2 regions of the Peribacillus sp. NPDC097224 genome follow, and region 1 is predicted to be linked to the other one. Evidence: riboswitches for the same ligand, from Rfam matches in the RefSeq annotation. Region 1 holds a riboswitch; the other holds the start of a gene.
What was found. Region 1 has a riboswitch for glycine ahead of gcvT (glycine cleavage system aminomethyltransferase GcvT). Riboswitches for the same ligand answer to the same signal wherever they lie in the genome.
Positions count from the first base shown of each region.

Region 2: linked by a shared signal. The riboswitch ahead of ACIQXR_RS09910 (amino acid permease) and the one ahead of gcvT (glycine cleavage system aminomethyltransferase GcvT) in region 1 are both predicted to bind glycine.

Region 1 is NZ_JBIWDK010000001.1:195,747-203,620, reverse strand. It holds gene gcvPB (aminomethyl-transferring glycine dehydrogenase subunit GcvPB) at 1-485, opposite strand, end outside; gene gcvPA (aminomethyl-transferring glycine dehydrogenase subunit GcvPA) at 482-1,825, opposite strand; gene gcvT (glycine cleavage system aminomethyltransferase GcvT) at 1,844-2,950, opposite strand; glycine riboswitch at 3,048-3,132, opposite strand; glycine riboswitch at 3,136-3,230, opposite strand; gene ACIQXR_RS01045 (DEAD/DEAH box helicase) at 3,551-5,239, shown strand; gene ACIQXR_RS01040 (YqhG family protein) at 5,217-6,014, shown strand; gene ACIQXR_RS01035 (YqzE family protein) at 6,059-6,256, opposite strand; gene comGG (competence type IV pilus minor pilin ComGG) at 6,325-6,681, opposite strand; gene comGF (competence type IV pilus minor pilin ComGF) at 6,704-7,183, opposite strand; gene ACIQXR_RS01020 (hypothetical protein) at 7,131-7,469, opposite strand; gene comGD (competence type IV pilus minor pilin ComGD) at 7,456-7,860, opposite strand.
Region 2 is NZ_JBIWDK010000004.1:88,965-96,838, forward strand. It holds gene ACIQXR_RS09890 (stalk domain-containing protein) at 1-108, opposite strand, end outside; gene ACIQXR_RS09895 (TolB-like translocation protein) at 176-1,240, opposite strand; gene ACIQXR_RS09900 (amino acid permease) at 1,461-2,849, opposite strand; gene ACIQXR_RS09905 (GNAT family N-acetyltransferase) at 3,140-3,682, shown strand; glycine riboswitch at 3,906-3,985, shown strand; gene ACIQXR_RS09910 (amino acid permease) at 4,179-5,516, shown strand; gene ACIQXR_RS09915 (DUF3311 domain-containing protein) at 5,726-5,926, shown strand; gene ACIQXR_RS09920 (sodium:solute symporter family protein) at 5,923-7,404, shown strand; gene chbG (chitin disaccharide deacetylase) at 7,482-7,874, opposite strand, start outside.

The DNA of each region.
Region 1 (7,874 bases):
TTTACATCTCCATTCGCTTCATGGAAAGCCCTGATCATCATGAGCCCAGTCCATTCACCATGCGCCCCGGCAGCAGGCTGCAAGGTCACTTGATCCATTCCTGTAATTTCCGTCAAATGTTCCTGAAGGTCAAATAACAACTCTAGGGCACCTTGGACGGTTTCTGGGTCCTGGTATGGATGAATATGGGTAAAACCATTGTACCTGGCGACATTTTCATTAATTTTCGGATTATATTTCATCGTACAGGAGCCGAGTGGATAAAACCCAGAGTCCACTCCATGGTTCCGTTTGGATAAAGCCGTATAATGACGCATGATATCAAGCTCGGAAACTTCCGGAAGCTCGGCTTCCACCGTACGTATATATTCCACAGGCAGGATTTCTTCTAGTGGAGTATCCGCTACATCCATTTCAGGAAGGCTATACCCGATTCGACCGGCTGTACTGATTTCAAAAATGAGTGATTGATCTTGATTATTCATAGTTGATCCCCCAGTTCCTGCGCAAATGCATCGATTTCTTCTTTTGTTCTTAATTCCGTTACAGCCACTAGCATATGATTTTTCAACTCGGGATAAACGGAGCCCAGGTCAAAACCACCAATCATTTCTTTTTCAAAGAGCCTCTTATTGATATCTTTGTAGGGAAGAGGCAACTTAATGACAAATTCATTAAACGAAGGTCCTTCAAAGACCACTTCAATTCCTTGTGCTTGGAGCGTCTTTTTTGCGTAATGGGCTTTTTGAATATTCTGGACGGCCATTTCTCTGACGCCTTTTTTCCCTAGAGCAGTCATGGCTACAGAGGCTGCCAATGCGTTCAATGCCTGATTGGAACAAATATTGGATGTAGCTTTGTCACGGCGTATATGTTGCTCACGTGCTTGGAGCGTCAATACGAAGCCCCGTTTTCCATCCTCATCCACTGTCTGACCGACTAAACGGCCCGGGACTTTCCGTAGCAGTTTTTTCGTGACCGCGAAATATCCGCAATGAGGTCCGCCGAATGCGGCAGGAATGCCGAATGGCTGAGCATCACCTGTCACGATATCGGCACCGAGTTTTCCCGGCGGAGTCAATGCACCAAGTGCAAGCGGATTACTCGATACGATAAACATCGATTTCTCGTTATGTATGATTGCTTCCATTTCCTTCAACGGTTCGATGCGTCCAAAGAAGTTGGGGTACTGTACGATGACACCTGCAATATCATCTGAAGCCAGGTCTTTTAAAGCAGCAATATCTGTGACTCCGTCTTTATGAGGAATCTCGATGACCTCCACCCGTTGACCCTTTGCGTAGGTTTTCACCACTTCCCTTGATTCAGGATGGACAGTAGATGATAATAGAATCTTTTTCCGGCGCGTTTGTCCGGCGGCAAGCATGGCCGCTTCGGCTAAGGCTGTTCCACCGTCATACATCGAGGAATTCGCCACCTCCATACCCGTCAATTCACATATCATCGTTTGATATTCAAAGATGGCCTGAAGCTCTCCTTGAGAAATTTCCGGTTGATAGGGAGTGTAGGCTGTATAAAACTCCGAACGGGATAGGACGTGATCGACGATGACAGGCGAATAATGATCATACACGCCAGCCCCAAGGAAAGATGCATAGTTTTTCAAATCCGCATTTTTGGAAGCCAGTTTCGATAGTTCCTTCATTAAAGCTGGCTCTGATTTTGCTGGTTTTATGTCATATTCACCTTGAAATCGGACATTTTCTGGTATATCGCTGAAGAGATCATCGACGGTTGTGACCCCTATAACTTCCAACATTTCTTTTTTATCCTGCTCTGTCATCGGTAAGTAACGATGTTTCATCTTATGGACCATTCCCTTCTATTTTCGTGTATTTTTATAAAAAGGTGTTTGGATAACAATGGCTTTCAGTCTCTTAGAACGGATTTCCACTTCTACTTCCGTGGATAGACTTGAGTGATTTTTATCGATAAGGACCAATCCTACATTTTTATTCAATGTTGGTGACTGAGTCCCTGTCGTCACTTCGCCAATGAGTTTCTCCCCGTTATATACTTTATAGCCATGCCGAGGTATGCCTCTGTCAATCATTTCGATGCCAACAAGCTTACGTGGTGCCCCTTTTTCCTTTTGTTCGGCAAGCACGGCTTTCCCAAAAAAGTCTGACGCCTTATCCGGTTTAACCGCAAAACCAATCCCCGCTTCGATTGGGGTGATATCCGGCGAAAGCTCTTGACCATAAAGCGGTAGTTTTGCTTCGAACCGAAGGGTATCACGGGCCCCCAGTCCAATCGGTTGTATCCCATCATCTTTACCAGCTTCCAAAATTTCTCTCCAAAGGGCTGGACCATCCTCACTTCGGCAATATATCTCGAAACCATCTTCCCCCGTATACCCTGTACGTGAAACCATCGTGGATATATTATGAATGTGGACGTCTTCTTTAAATTTAAAAAAGCCAATTGTGCTTAAATCAGTTTGGTCGGTAATCTTCTGCAATACTTTCTCCGCTCGAGGACCCTGCAGAGCAAGTTGCGCATAATCGTTTGAAACATTATTGATGCTGACACCTTCCATACCATTCACCTGAAGCCAATTGAAGTCTTTCTCGATGTTGGCTGCATTGACCACAAGCAGATAATCCTCTTCCGCTTTTTGGTAAACGATAAGATCGTCCACGGTCCCCCCATTTTCATAACACATGGCTGTGTATAGCGCTCCGCCCTGTTTCAGCTTGGCTACGTCATTCGTCAGCATCTTTTGTAAAAAAGAAAGGCTCCCGAAACCTTTTACCTCAATCTCTCCCATATGCGACACATCAAATAAGCCACCTCTTGTACGCACAGCTTCGTGTTCATCTTTTATGCCGGTAAACTGCACAGGCAGTTCCCACCCACCAAAATCGATCGTTTTTCCACCGTGCTCACTGTAAACCTCGAATAATGGCGTTCTTTTTAAATTGCTCAAAAAATGACCTCCTTCAATTTTTTTGCTTGTTCTCTTTCAGCTGATATTCCTTAAAAAAAGACACAAAAAAGGACAGAGAAAGCCAAAATGGCTTTTTCTCTGTCCTGAAACCTGAAAGTTTACCTATTATTATAGGTTTTCCCCTTTGGTGGCCGTCATTAAATAATTGGCGCTCTCCAGAGTCGCGTCCGATAAGAGTTCATTTGCCTGAGAGATTCACTGCTAAGTTTGCTCCTTCGGCGCTACATATGTAGATGGTAGTCTCTCCCCTTATCCTCACCCGCATATTGATGGAAAAGACTGAAAATTCTCCACCTGATGGTCATCCATTTGCGTGAAATGGGTACCAATCTGCTCATTGTTGATCTTTGGATAAAGCACTATCCAAATGCTAATACTATAATAACTAAAATTATTATCCAAGAAGAATATTTTCCTTCTAACTTCAGTACTATTGCAATTTTCTAAATATATTTACATCCTACCCTAAGATACTTTACTCTGCAATAACTTTTGTGGAGAAAGATTTTATTACCCTATAAAAAGGTTCATGGTTTAAAGAAACTAAGAAAATTATGTTTTAAGAAGGAGCAAGAATCAATGAAAATCAATATATCCTTCAGTTCTGAATGGAATGATGAATTTCTGCAAAAGATGGAAAACGACGGTCCATGGGGAAATTGGGATCTTTATAAACTGGCCATCCAAATGGAAGAGAACCTAATTATTCCTGATTTTGAAGGCTTACAAGCGCCAAAGCACCTTCAACAACTGACTCCCCTTCCCCATCAATTAGAGGCAGCACGTCAGGTGGTTGAACAGATGAATGGCAAAGCCATATTGGCTGATGAGGTCGGTCTTGGTAAGACTATCGAAGCAGGATTGATTTTAAAAGAATATATGATTCGGGGACTGGTTAAAAAGGTTTTGATCCTTGTACCCGCATCACTTGTCACCCAATGGGCTTTCGAACTGAATACGAAGTTTCATATTCCTGCAGTCGTTCAAAGGAAGAGTTATGTATGGGAATCATGCGATATCGTCATATCCTCCATCGATACGGCTAAGCGAGCCCCCCATCGGGATATCATTTTCAATCAAGAATATGACTTTATCATTATTGATGAAGCTCATAAACTTAAAAATAATAAAACGAAAAATTATGAATTTGTCCAAAATCTTAAAAAGAAATTCTGTTTATTGCTGACTGCTACACCCATTCAGAATAAAATCGAGGAAATCTTTAATCTCGTTTCATTATTAAAGCCTGGACACCTAGGAAATGCCGCACTCTTTTCCGAAAAATACAAAGGGAAAGGCCGGAACATTCTAGAAGATGAGCACTTAAAGGAGCTTGTCAATACGGTCATGATAAGAAACCGACGTGCCGATACTGGAATTGAATGGACGAAACGGCGTGTAGAGACAATCATCATTGAATTTTCACCAACTGAACAAGCCTTGTATGATGCCGTAACGAAGTTTAAACCAATATCAGACGGAACAAAAGGAAGTGCTTTTTCTTCACTCACCCTTCAAAGGGAAGCATGCAGCAGCCGAGAAGCAGTCTACTATACATTGAAGAATATGAAGGAAAAATACAAAGAACCATCGGCTGACTTTGAAGCAAGATTAGATGATCTGTTTGAGAAAGTAAACCTCACCGAACAAAATTCAAAGGCAGAGAAGGCTTTGGAACTTATTAAGAAAATTGATGACAAGGTCATTATTTTCACCGAATATCGCGCTACACAGCTTTATCTACAATGGTACCTGCAACAGCATGGCATTTCATCCGTTCCATTCCGCGGAGGGTTTAAGCGTGGTAAAAAAGATTGGATGAAGGAACTATTCCAGAAGAAAATCCAGGTATTGATTGCCACCGAAGCCGGAGGAGAAGGAATCAACCTACAGTTTTGCCATCACTTGATCAATTTTGATTTGCCTTGGAATCCAATGAGGTTGGAACAAAGGATTGGACGGATTCATCGACTTGGTCAAGAAGAAGACGTCATGATTTATAACTTTGCCACTAAAAATACAGTCGAAGAACATATTTTGAAATTGTTATATGAAAAAATCCACTTATTTGAAAAGGTAATTGGAGAACTGGATGATATTTTAACGAAGTTGGATATTAACAATATCGAGGAATATTTAATTGATGTTGTCGGAGAGTCCAAATCAGAAGGAGAAATGAAAATTAAAATGGATAATTTGTCATCCATGATTCAGTTCGCACAAGCTATGAAGGATGGTGAAATCCATGCAGCAACAGGAAATTCATGATTTTTTAATAACCTACTTTCAATCCAACGCATGTGAGGTGTTGGAAAATACCTCTTCATATCTCACTGTTCAGTTAACGATCGAAATGGATAAGGAACTTATGAACAGACCTTTTTATTGGCACTATCTCGAAAAAACCGGTGGGATACCGAGTCCTGGCATGCTTACGTTCATCACCCAACCCGAACTGGCACCGCCTGACTTGAAAGGGGAAATCATTCATTTTGGTTCGCCACGGCTCCACCAAATTATCCAGTCGACCAAGAGGCTGGCAGGTTTCATCAGGCTTTTTGAGGATAGGCCTCCCTTAAAGACGGGCCAAAGTCCACTTTTTCCTTGGCTCACCCAAAATGTAAAAATCTCTTATCAGTGTGACAGAAAAAAAGATATCTTCATGTCCATAGGACTTAATTTAATTTCCGGTGAATTCATAGAAGGATTTCATGAGCGTCTCCTGTCGGTCAAGGTCACTCCCAAAATACCGGATTATTCTTTTACACTTTCCCCCTTGATCATGCCTAAAAGCGGGCTATCCAGACTGGATACATATATTCGTAAAAGCTTCGAGAATGATGATCATACCTGGGCGGAAGAAGCGATGGAACGGTGGCAGACAGACTTGAATCTATTGGAACATTTTTATAAGGATATGGAAGATAAAAGCGAAAGCTATTTTACTGAGAAACAGGCATTGCAAGCCCAATATGAGCCAAATATCCAAATTACCATCATCAATGGCGGGCTATTCTATTTATCCGACCAATCATTAGCATAATGGTCTCTTTAGCCAATCATTAAGAAAAGCAGATGTCTATGAATTCAAGACATCTGCTTTCTTTTTTTGACTTTTTTAATGAACATGGACACGGCGAAAGGGACAATCCCAAACCAGTGAGAAACTCTAGGCTCCTTATCCTCTTTCCGATGACGGCGCTTTTCTTTTCTTTCTCTCTTGGTTAAATTGAAATACTGTACGATTTGCTGTGTAATATATTTGATATAAGCGTTCGTAGACATACATTATCACCCATGACCAAGTATGCCCCATATTCGTATTCCATATTCGTTCACCATAAATCGACATGTTAGTCCTTCAGTTTTTCTATCCATTCTATCACTCTACCTAGTTTTTTATCATATAGAATGATGATTCGGCCTGTTCGCTTATTTTTGGTGATAGAAGAAAATTCGATATAGGCATATCGCACATCCTGCTTCGTTACCTTATAGTGAACATCACCATTAGGATAGGCGATTTCCCCCTGAATGCTTTTGGGTACCTCATCCTCCCATTCGGCTGTCACTTCATTAACGGCCAGATGCACTAAGTGATCGGAAAGTAAGGTCTCTTCTACTTCTTTATAAAATTTTTTATCAATAACGAATTGATCAATCATCAGTATCGTGAACATGATAAAAACACTAGCTATAATCATAACCATTGGGAATATGACTCCTTTTTGATTATTCATCAGCCACCAACTCACTTTTAATGAAGGGATGGAACCTTCGTATAAAGGTCTGACCTGCTTTATCCGTTATATTAAGTACGATGACGTTGCCATCCTTTTCAACCTTCACATTCGAAATGTTCTGGAGTATGACCTCATGGCCCTCCCCGTTAACCCGTCTTCTAAGCTTGTCATTATATTGCTCGATTAAAGACAAATCCTCTCCTGAAAGTAAATATAATTTATTCCCCACAACATCCTGGCTTTTGGAGCTTCTGACTTCCTGTTGCATTTGCAACGTAAAGAGCTCCCACTCTTTAGGATGTATTCTATTTTTTGTTCCTATCTGGGATTGAATGATTGAGAAAAACTGGAGGATAAAAAGGGAAAGGGTCAGCAGGATCATTAAGGAAAAGAGCATTTCAATCATGGTAAACCCTTCACTTTTTCGCAACATCACAAATCGATTCATACTTCCCCTTTGCATTTTCATATCGGACACATCCTTCAACCATATCCGGAAACTCCTTTTGGACATTCCAGGTCAATTCATACGATTTTTCCTGGTACGTAATTTCTTCGTGGATAGCCTGTATTTCCCCATCCATATATGCCAACAATCTTTCATACAGCAAATGATGGGCATCCGCCCTTAAAACTACGTTCTTACGATTGGACATCGAATCTTCAAGAATAGGAAGCATGGAAATCACTAGGAATACACAAATGGAAAAAGAGGCTATCATTTCTAAGTAGACGTATCCTTTACTGTTTCTCAATCCTGAACCTCCCTTTACCGATATTGACCACCAGCTTGTATTTCCCCTTTGAAGTATCAATGGTCATCGTACCGGCTTTTGAAGCATTTCCATATTGATTGAAATAAAAAGAAGCCCCTAATGTCCCATTCATGAACTGTACGTCCGGCGGTATCTTTCTCTCTAGTATCACTTCTTCCTTATAAGAGTAAATCGTGTAAATATCGTTATCCACATAGAAATAAATCAAGCTTTCGTGACTTATTGCATACTGTTGTGCATAAAAAATATCTTCATTCAATTGATTAAGGAACATCTTATTTTGCATTCCCTTTGAAAAACTTGGATATAGGTTAAGGCCTAGAGTGCTTAATAGAATAAATACCACAAGGACAATCAGGGTCTCGGACATGGTGAATCCTCCGG
Region 2 (7,874 bases), on a different contig from region 1:
AATCATTTTAGGTTCTATTGTTGGGTTCATTGCTGAAACAGAACTTGTGGATAATGTAGCAGTTAAAGCGATGCTGACAGCTAGAGCAGTTGATAATACTTTCTTCATAATAACCTCCAAGGTATATAAAAATAGTGCAGTAATTGAAAATATCATCCTACCATTTTAAGAAAGACTAGTACTTTATCAAATAAAGTTTCGTACCTTTTACATAATAAAATTCACCTTTTTTTGCATCAATTTTGATTGATTGATAATTAATGCTGTCATCCATTGTCTTTATCTTTTTTAATTTCTTCCCTTTTACATCATATAAATTATACGTATAATTTTCTCCATTCCAAGTAGTGGCAACCAACCTTTTTTTCTTTACATCCACATCTTGAATATCAACATTCACTTTTAATTTTTGTACATTACCCGTCGAATAATCTATAAAATATTGGGCCTCACTTGAGTAGTCTGATACAGATAATCCATTATTAGAAATAGAATAATTCCCGCCATCACAACCACTATTGCCATACAACTTTGCTTTTAGTTTAGATAGTTTCTTATTGTTCTTTCCATTAAGGTCCATTTTATATAGAGCATTATTATCAATATAATAAATAGATTTTCCATTTACCCAGAAATCATCGACGCCTTTCTTTAGTGTCTGTTTTTTCTTTCCTTCCAGCGTTGCTTTAACGATTGTATAATTACTCAATGCCTCATTTACTACTTTTGCATAGTAAATGTGTTTACCATTGATGGAAAATGTATCAGTGGTATTACTACTCACCTTATCGTTTGTAATTTTACTTTGCTTCCCTTTACTGTTTCGTTTATAAATTTCTAAAATATCAGCGCCACCGCCGCCACAACTACCATAGTATGCAGCAGAGAATAAGAATTTTGCTATATACAAGTCATTACCAACACTTTCTACTTCTTGAATGGGTAATGTATTTAAACCCCAAGGATCATCATTCTTTTTTGCTAAACGGCCTTTTACATAAAATACATTCATATCCTCTATCTTCATTGGAGGTTTAGCTGTTTCTTTAAGTGTATACATTTTTTCCTTTAAAACAATTTTGCTTTTGCCATTTGGAACTCCTTGATAAACACCAGGTGAAACGTTATTCGTTCCACTTACGGTATAGTACGTAGACTTCGACGCTGCTATTGTAGCTGTAGGTGTAACAAAAGAAATAACAATAATTACACTAATAACAAACAGTATAAATCTTTTCATTTTTTCCCCTTCTTTCCTTTTTGTAGTATTTTAGTAGTCCATATTTACTATATCAGATTTCCAGGTATATCGACTTATAAATTTTGGATTGATTCTATTTTTATCAGTCCATTTAAGAGGTTTATCGGTCAAATGGCCACTTTTATCGGTCAATTCCCTCACTATATCGGTCAAACAAAAAAAGCTATGCACGAAGCATAACTTTTTCCGACACTCTATATTACGCAGATACATCCTCTTTCGCCTTCACGTCTAAGGGTACCCGCTTATCCATTTTCAGTAGATAGTAACAAGCTACAACGATTGCTAGGAAAACGATGCCCACAATCAAGGAAAGTCGCGTACTCGGGTTAAACCACATGCCGACCAATACCAATAGTAAGAATGCAATCGTTGCGTAGTTGGTATACGGAGCAAAAGGCATTTTGAATGGATGGTTTTTCATTTCCTCAGCTCGTACCTTCCTGAACCTAAGCTCACTAATAAGAATCACGAACCATGGAATCATCCCTGGCAGTACACTGGCACTGTACACATACAGAAATATTTCCGGTGGAGCCAGGTAGTTCAGGACAACGCCAATGGCCAAGCCCAGCATGACAGCGATTGTACAATAGGCCGGCACTCCGCTTTTCGATACTTTTGCAAAGATTTTTGGGGCTTGTCCGTTCAACGCAAGGGTATAAAGCATGCGCCCTGCACTGAAAATCCCACTGTTGCATCCTGACATTGCCGCCGTGATCACGACAAAGTTGATGATGCCCGCGGCTGCGGTAATGCCTATTTTGGCAAAGGTCGATACAAACGGGCTTCCAAGTTCATCAAGTTGATTCCAAGGAAATACCGTGACGATGACAAAAATCGCGCCGATATAGAAGATTAATATGCGCCATATGATCGTTTGAATCGCTTTTGTAATGGTCCTCTTCGGATCCTTTGCTTCACCTGCAGTGATCCCGATAAGTTCAACGCCTTGATAAGATGCCACAACAAGGGAAAGGGCAAAGAAGAAACCTTTCCATCCCCCCGTAAAGAAACCGCCATTATCCCATAGGTTGGAAAGTCCAATTGCCTCTCCACCATTCCCTATCCCGAAAAAGATAAGACCTAGACCGGCAATGATCATCAAGATGATGGTAACGATCTTGATCAGTGCAAACCAGAATTCGAATTCACCGAAGGATTTGACGGAAATGAGGTTAGCGGCGCCAAGGATGACCATGGCCACCACTCCAGGAATCCAAGCCGGCAGTTCAGGGAACCAAAAGTTCATATATAATCCTACGGCAATGATTTCAGACATGCCGACCAACACCCATAGGAACCAGTTGCTCCAAGCAGTTACAAATCCTGCCAACGGATGGATATAATCACTCGCAAACGTTGCGAATGAGCCCGTAGTAGGCTCCAGGTACAGCATTTCCCCCATCGAACGCATGATAAAAAAGATAAAAAGTCCCGCGATGGCATACGCCAGCATAACAGAGGGGCCGGTCCACTTAATTGTGCTGGCAGATCCCATAAATAATCCAACACCGATCGTACCGCCCAAGGCAATCATCTGAATATGACGTGCCTCCAGCCCTCTAGTTAATTCTTTATTTGACATGATAACTCCCCCAGATGTACAAGCATAAAATGACGATTCTCTAATCCTTATTTAAGATAAGTAATTTAATAGATTTACAATGCTTCCTAAAGTACTCTACCCACAAAAGCATTTCCTTATCTTATAATAATAAATATTCCGTAGAAATACAAATGTACTTTTAGGAAAAACACTTTTGGCCGTCTAGAAGTAATGGATAGGAGGACATGATTGGTAATGGTTCTTTCCCTATACGGGTGAAGAAATCCTATGTACTATTGATAGTAAGTATCGACGGAGGTGAAAAGACAATGAAATTAATAGGAGAAAGAATCTATCTCCGCTATTTAAAAGAATCGGATGCACCTATCCTTTTAGAAAATACAAAGGATGAAGAGATACGGTATATGACAGGAACAAGATCTATATTCACTTTAGAGCAGCTTCAATGTCATATAAAGAATGTACGTGAAGATCCATCACGCCATGATCTAGCCATTTGCTTAAACGAAAGCGATCGGATGATCGGGGAATTATCCATCTCTGATATGGACGAAGAGGACAAAAAGGCAGGATTTAGAATTTCGATGAATGCCATTGAATTAACGGGCAAAGGGTATGGTACAGAAGCTATCCGACTTGTTTTAGCATTTGTTTTTGAAGAATTATCTTTAAATCGTCTGCAACTGGAAGTATTCAGCCATAATTCACGTGGAATAAGAGCCTATGAAAAAGTTGGCTTTATCAAAGAGGGGATTTTACGAGAGTCTTTATACTTCAACGGAAAATATTCGGACGAAATCATCATGGCCATTCTTAAAAGGGACTATGAAAAAATGTCCTTATCAAACTGATTCGGGGTTCGCATCGTTTCTTGGCATCAAAGTTAGCATATAGATTCACCCCCACCACATTTACAATATATCCCTTTGACCCAAAATCAAAATAGTGATAGAATTCCATTATTATTTTAAAAGAGTAAATGAGTTGCTAAAAAGAATTTTATCTTTAACAGTGGCCATTTATTGACAACCACATACTAAGCAAGCGATGAATGCTATGGATCACACTATAGCAGGAGCAGCTTCTGGAGAGACTGTACACACGTGCAGCGCCGAAGGATTCACAATCTCAGGCAAAAGGACAGAAGAGTAACGAATATTTGTTATTCTTTAACCTTTCGAGATTGGTAGCTTCCAATCTCTTTTTTTATTGTCTTTTTTCAATCATCACTAAAAAAACGAAGTGAAATCGCTACTAAACTGGACAGATTCATTGCCCTGGTGATCGATTGGAATCAACGGACCATGTACTTCACATTCAAGAATTATAACAACGGGGGCGCACAAATTGGCTAAACAAGAATTGAAAAGGGATTTGAAAAATCGACATGTACAACTCATCGCCATAGGAGGAACCATCGGGACCGGGTTATTTTTGGGATCCGGAAAAGCCATACAGTTGGCGGGACCCTCCATTATCTTTTCGTATCTGATTATCGGGATTGCCTTGTTTTTCGTCATGAGGGCTTTAGGGGAATTGCTGTTGTCCAACGCGGGATATTCCTCATTCACCGAATTCGCCACGGAATACATCGGACCGTGGGCTGGGTTCGTGACTGGCTGGACCTATTGGTTCTGTTGGATCATGACGGCCATGGCCGATATTATCGCTGTCGGGGTCTATATGCAATATTGGTTCGACATTCCGCAATGGATCCCTGCACTTGCCTGCTTGGTGATTCTACTAGGATTGAATTTGTTGACCGTGAAGCTATTTGGAGAATTGGAGTTCTGGTTCTCCCTCATTAAAGTCATCACGATCGTCGCCTTGATCGTTGTGGGAATTGTCTTACTCATCATTGGTTTCCAAACCGATACAGGAACCGTTTCCCTCAACAACCTTTGGAGTCATGGGGGCATGTTCCCGAACGGCGCATCCGGCTTTTTGCTTTCCCTACAGCTAGTCGTCTTCTCCTTTGTTGGTGTCGAAATCATTGGGGTAACAGCGGCCGAAACCGCCAATCCGAAAAAAAACATCCCGTCAGCGATCAATAAGATCCCTGTCCGGATATTGCTTTTCTATATCGGTGCCATCACCGTCATCCTTTGCGTCAATCCATGGACACAGCTCGATGCCGCAAGCAGCCCATTTGTGGAGGTCTTCGCCTTGATCGGGATTCCGGTTGCTGCAGGGATTATCAATTTCGTCGTGTTGACATCTGCCGCTTCTGCCGGGAATAGTGGATTGTTTTCAACAAGCCGCATGCTTTATACCTTGAGCAACAATAACGAAGCACCTGCTAAACTTAAGAAATTAAATAAACGTGCTGTTCCGAGTAATGCATTGGTTACGTCCACCATCGTCGTCTCCATTGGGGCATTATTAAGTAAAATCATACCGGAGCAAGCTTTCACCATCGTGACAACGATTAGTGCAATCTGCTTCCTATGGGTCTGGAGCATCATCTTGATTTCCCATATCAGGTATACGAAAAAACGTCCGGACTTAAGGGCTACGTCCACTTTCAGGGCTCCCTTAACACCTTTCATCAACTATGTAATATTAGGGCTGTTTGTCTTCATCTTGATCGTCATGCTGTTTGCTGAGGCGACCAGGCCGTCATTATTGCTGACACCGCTTTGGTTCATTCTTTTAGTTGTCATATATAACTATCGAAAAAAATGAACGAGGAATTTTGGGATACGGAAGTCTACCTTCCTATCCCATTTTCCTGTGATTAAATGAGAGAGTAAAATGAAGCGTGACGAATATTTTTTTCTGCCACACTATTAATTTTTTTATTGAATTAGTGTAAGGTACTAGGTATTACGGAAACATTTTTTTAGAAAAACATCATAATCTGTGAAACATATTTAGAATGGAGGGGTTGCTTCATGAAAGTATTATATATTCTTACACTCGTTCCTTTTATCGGCATATTAGGGTTTCTTCCTTTTGTTAATAAAGTAGAACCTTATGTATTGGGGATGCCTTTTTATATGTTTTGGATGGCGATGTGGGTCGTGCTCACTTCCGTCACTCTAGCCGTCATGTATAAGTTGGATCCTAGGAACCGGGAAGGTGAAGAAGAATGAATATTGCTCTTATCATTATTTTAGCATTTTTACTTTTATCGATTTTTCTTGGGATCCGTTCGACAAAAGGAAAAGACATGAACCTGGAACAATGGACGGTGGGCGGCCGCGGTTTTGGTGCCATATTCGTCTTTCTATTGATGGCAGGGGAAATTTACACAACCTTCTCCTTCCTTGGAGGAAGCGGCTGGGCTTATGGAAAGGGTGCGCCCGCTTTATACGTCCTCATTTATATTACCTTGTCTTATGTATTATCCTATTGGCTACTTCCGGCCATTTGGAAATATGCAAAAGAAAATCGGCTTATGTCACAATCCGATTTCTTCGTAAGCAAATACAAGAGCCCAACTCTAGGGATTCTTGCTGCCCTTGTCGGCGTGGTATCGATGATTCCGGTCGTCGTCGTACAGCTCAAAGGCTTAGGGATCATTGTTTCCGAAGCATCATATGGCGCCATTTCCATGTCCACCGCTGTGTGGCTTGGAGCTATCAGCCTGACCATTTATGTCATGATTTCAGGCATTCACGGATCAGCCTGGACAGCCGTCATCAAGGACATCATGATGATCGTCATCATCGCATTCCTGGGCATTTATCTTCCAATTCATTACTTTGGTGGTCTTCAACCGATGTTCGAAACCATAAATGCCGCCAAACCAGGTTTCCTGACGCTGCCCGAACAAGGTCTTAGCGTTTCGTGGTTCATCTCGACCGTCATCTTGCTCGTATTTGGTTTTTACATGTGGCCCCAAGTATTCAGTGCCGTCTATACGGCCCGGAGCGGAAAAACATTTCGTAAAAATGCCATCATCAGTCCACTGTATACGCTCATGTTACTATTTGTCTTTTTTGTAGGATTTGCCGCTATTTTGAAAGTGCCTGGACTGGAAGGCGCCGATGCGGACCTTTCCTTATTGCGCCTTGCGATACAGACCTTTGATCCATGGTTTATAGGAGTCATCGGTGCAGCTGGCATGTTGACGGCATTAGTACCAGGATCGATGCTGTTGATGAGCGTCTCTACGCTCCTTGCGAAAAATGTCTATAAGGAACTCCATCCTGGAGCATCAGACCGGCATGTGGTACGTTTGGCCAAGTTACTCGTTCCCGTGATTGCACTCATATCCGTTTACTTCACCTTAAACGGCGGAGAAACGATGTCTGCTTTGATCTTGATGGGATATAGCTTCATTACACAACTATTCCCGTCCCTGTTATTCAGCCTGAAAAAGAAGAACTTTATCAATAAATATGGGGCAATAGCGGGTATCATCTGTGGATTGGCCATCGTCACCTATATCACTATCAGCCAATCGACAATCGGCACGCTGTTCCCATCCTTGCCACAAGCGGCGAAGGATCTGAATGTCGGAATCATCGCCTTGGCTGTGAACTTTATCGTGATGATGGTTGTCAGCCTCGCATTCAAGAAGCTGGTAGTTGCCGAAGTTAAACCCGTAGTGGTTAAAGAAGTATAAAAAAAAGCAATCGGACCTCAGTGAAAACTGAGATCCGATTGCTTTTTTTGTCTTAATGGGCCTTCCTGAACCGATCATTACCGGAGAATGAATCCTTCCGGCAATGTGGCTTTCATCAAGATGGCCGTTTCCTTGAGCCTTTCTTGATTGTAGGAGGAATGCTGGAGCAAATCATCATCCAGGTAGGCTGGGTGGGTCATGACCTCCACGCTTTTGCCCTCACTAATCCGCTCGTTAAGGGTTTGAAAGTAATCGACGGCCGCCTTTTCCCCATAAAAATCGTCAAGGAATGTATCGGTCACTGTTTCAATGTCCTGAAAATGGGGTCCCGCTTTTCGGACTGGTAGCCCATAATGGGCGGAAAGCTTTTTCACGACCGGCCAAAAGGCCGGGATCGCATGGACATGATGATGACTGTCAAAATGGGTCGGCATCATCCCCAAATCGATGAATTTATCAATCTGGGCAGA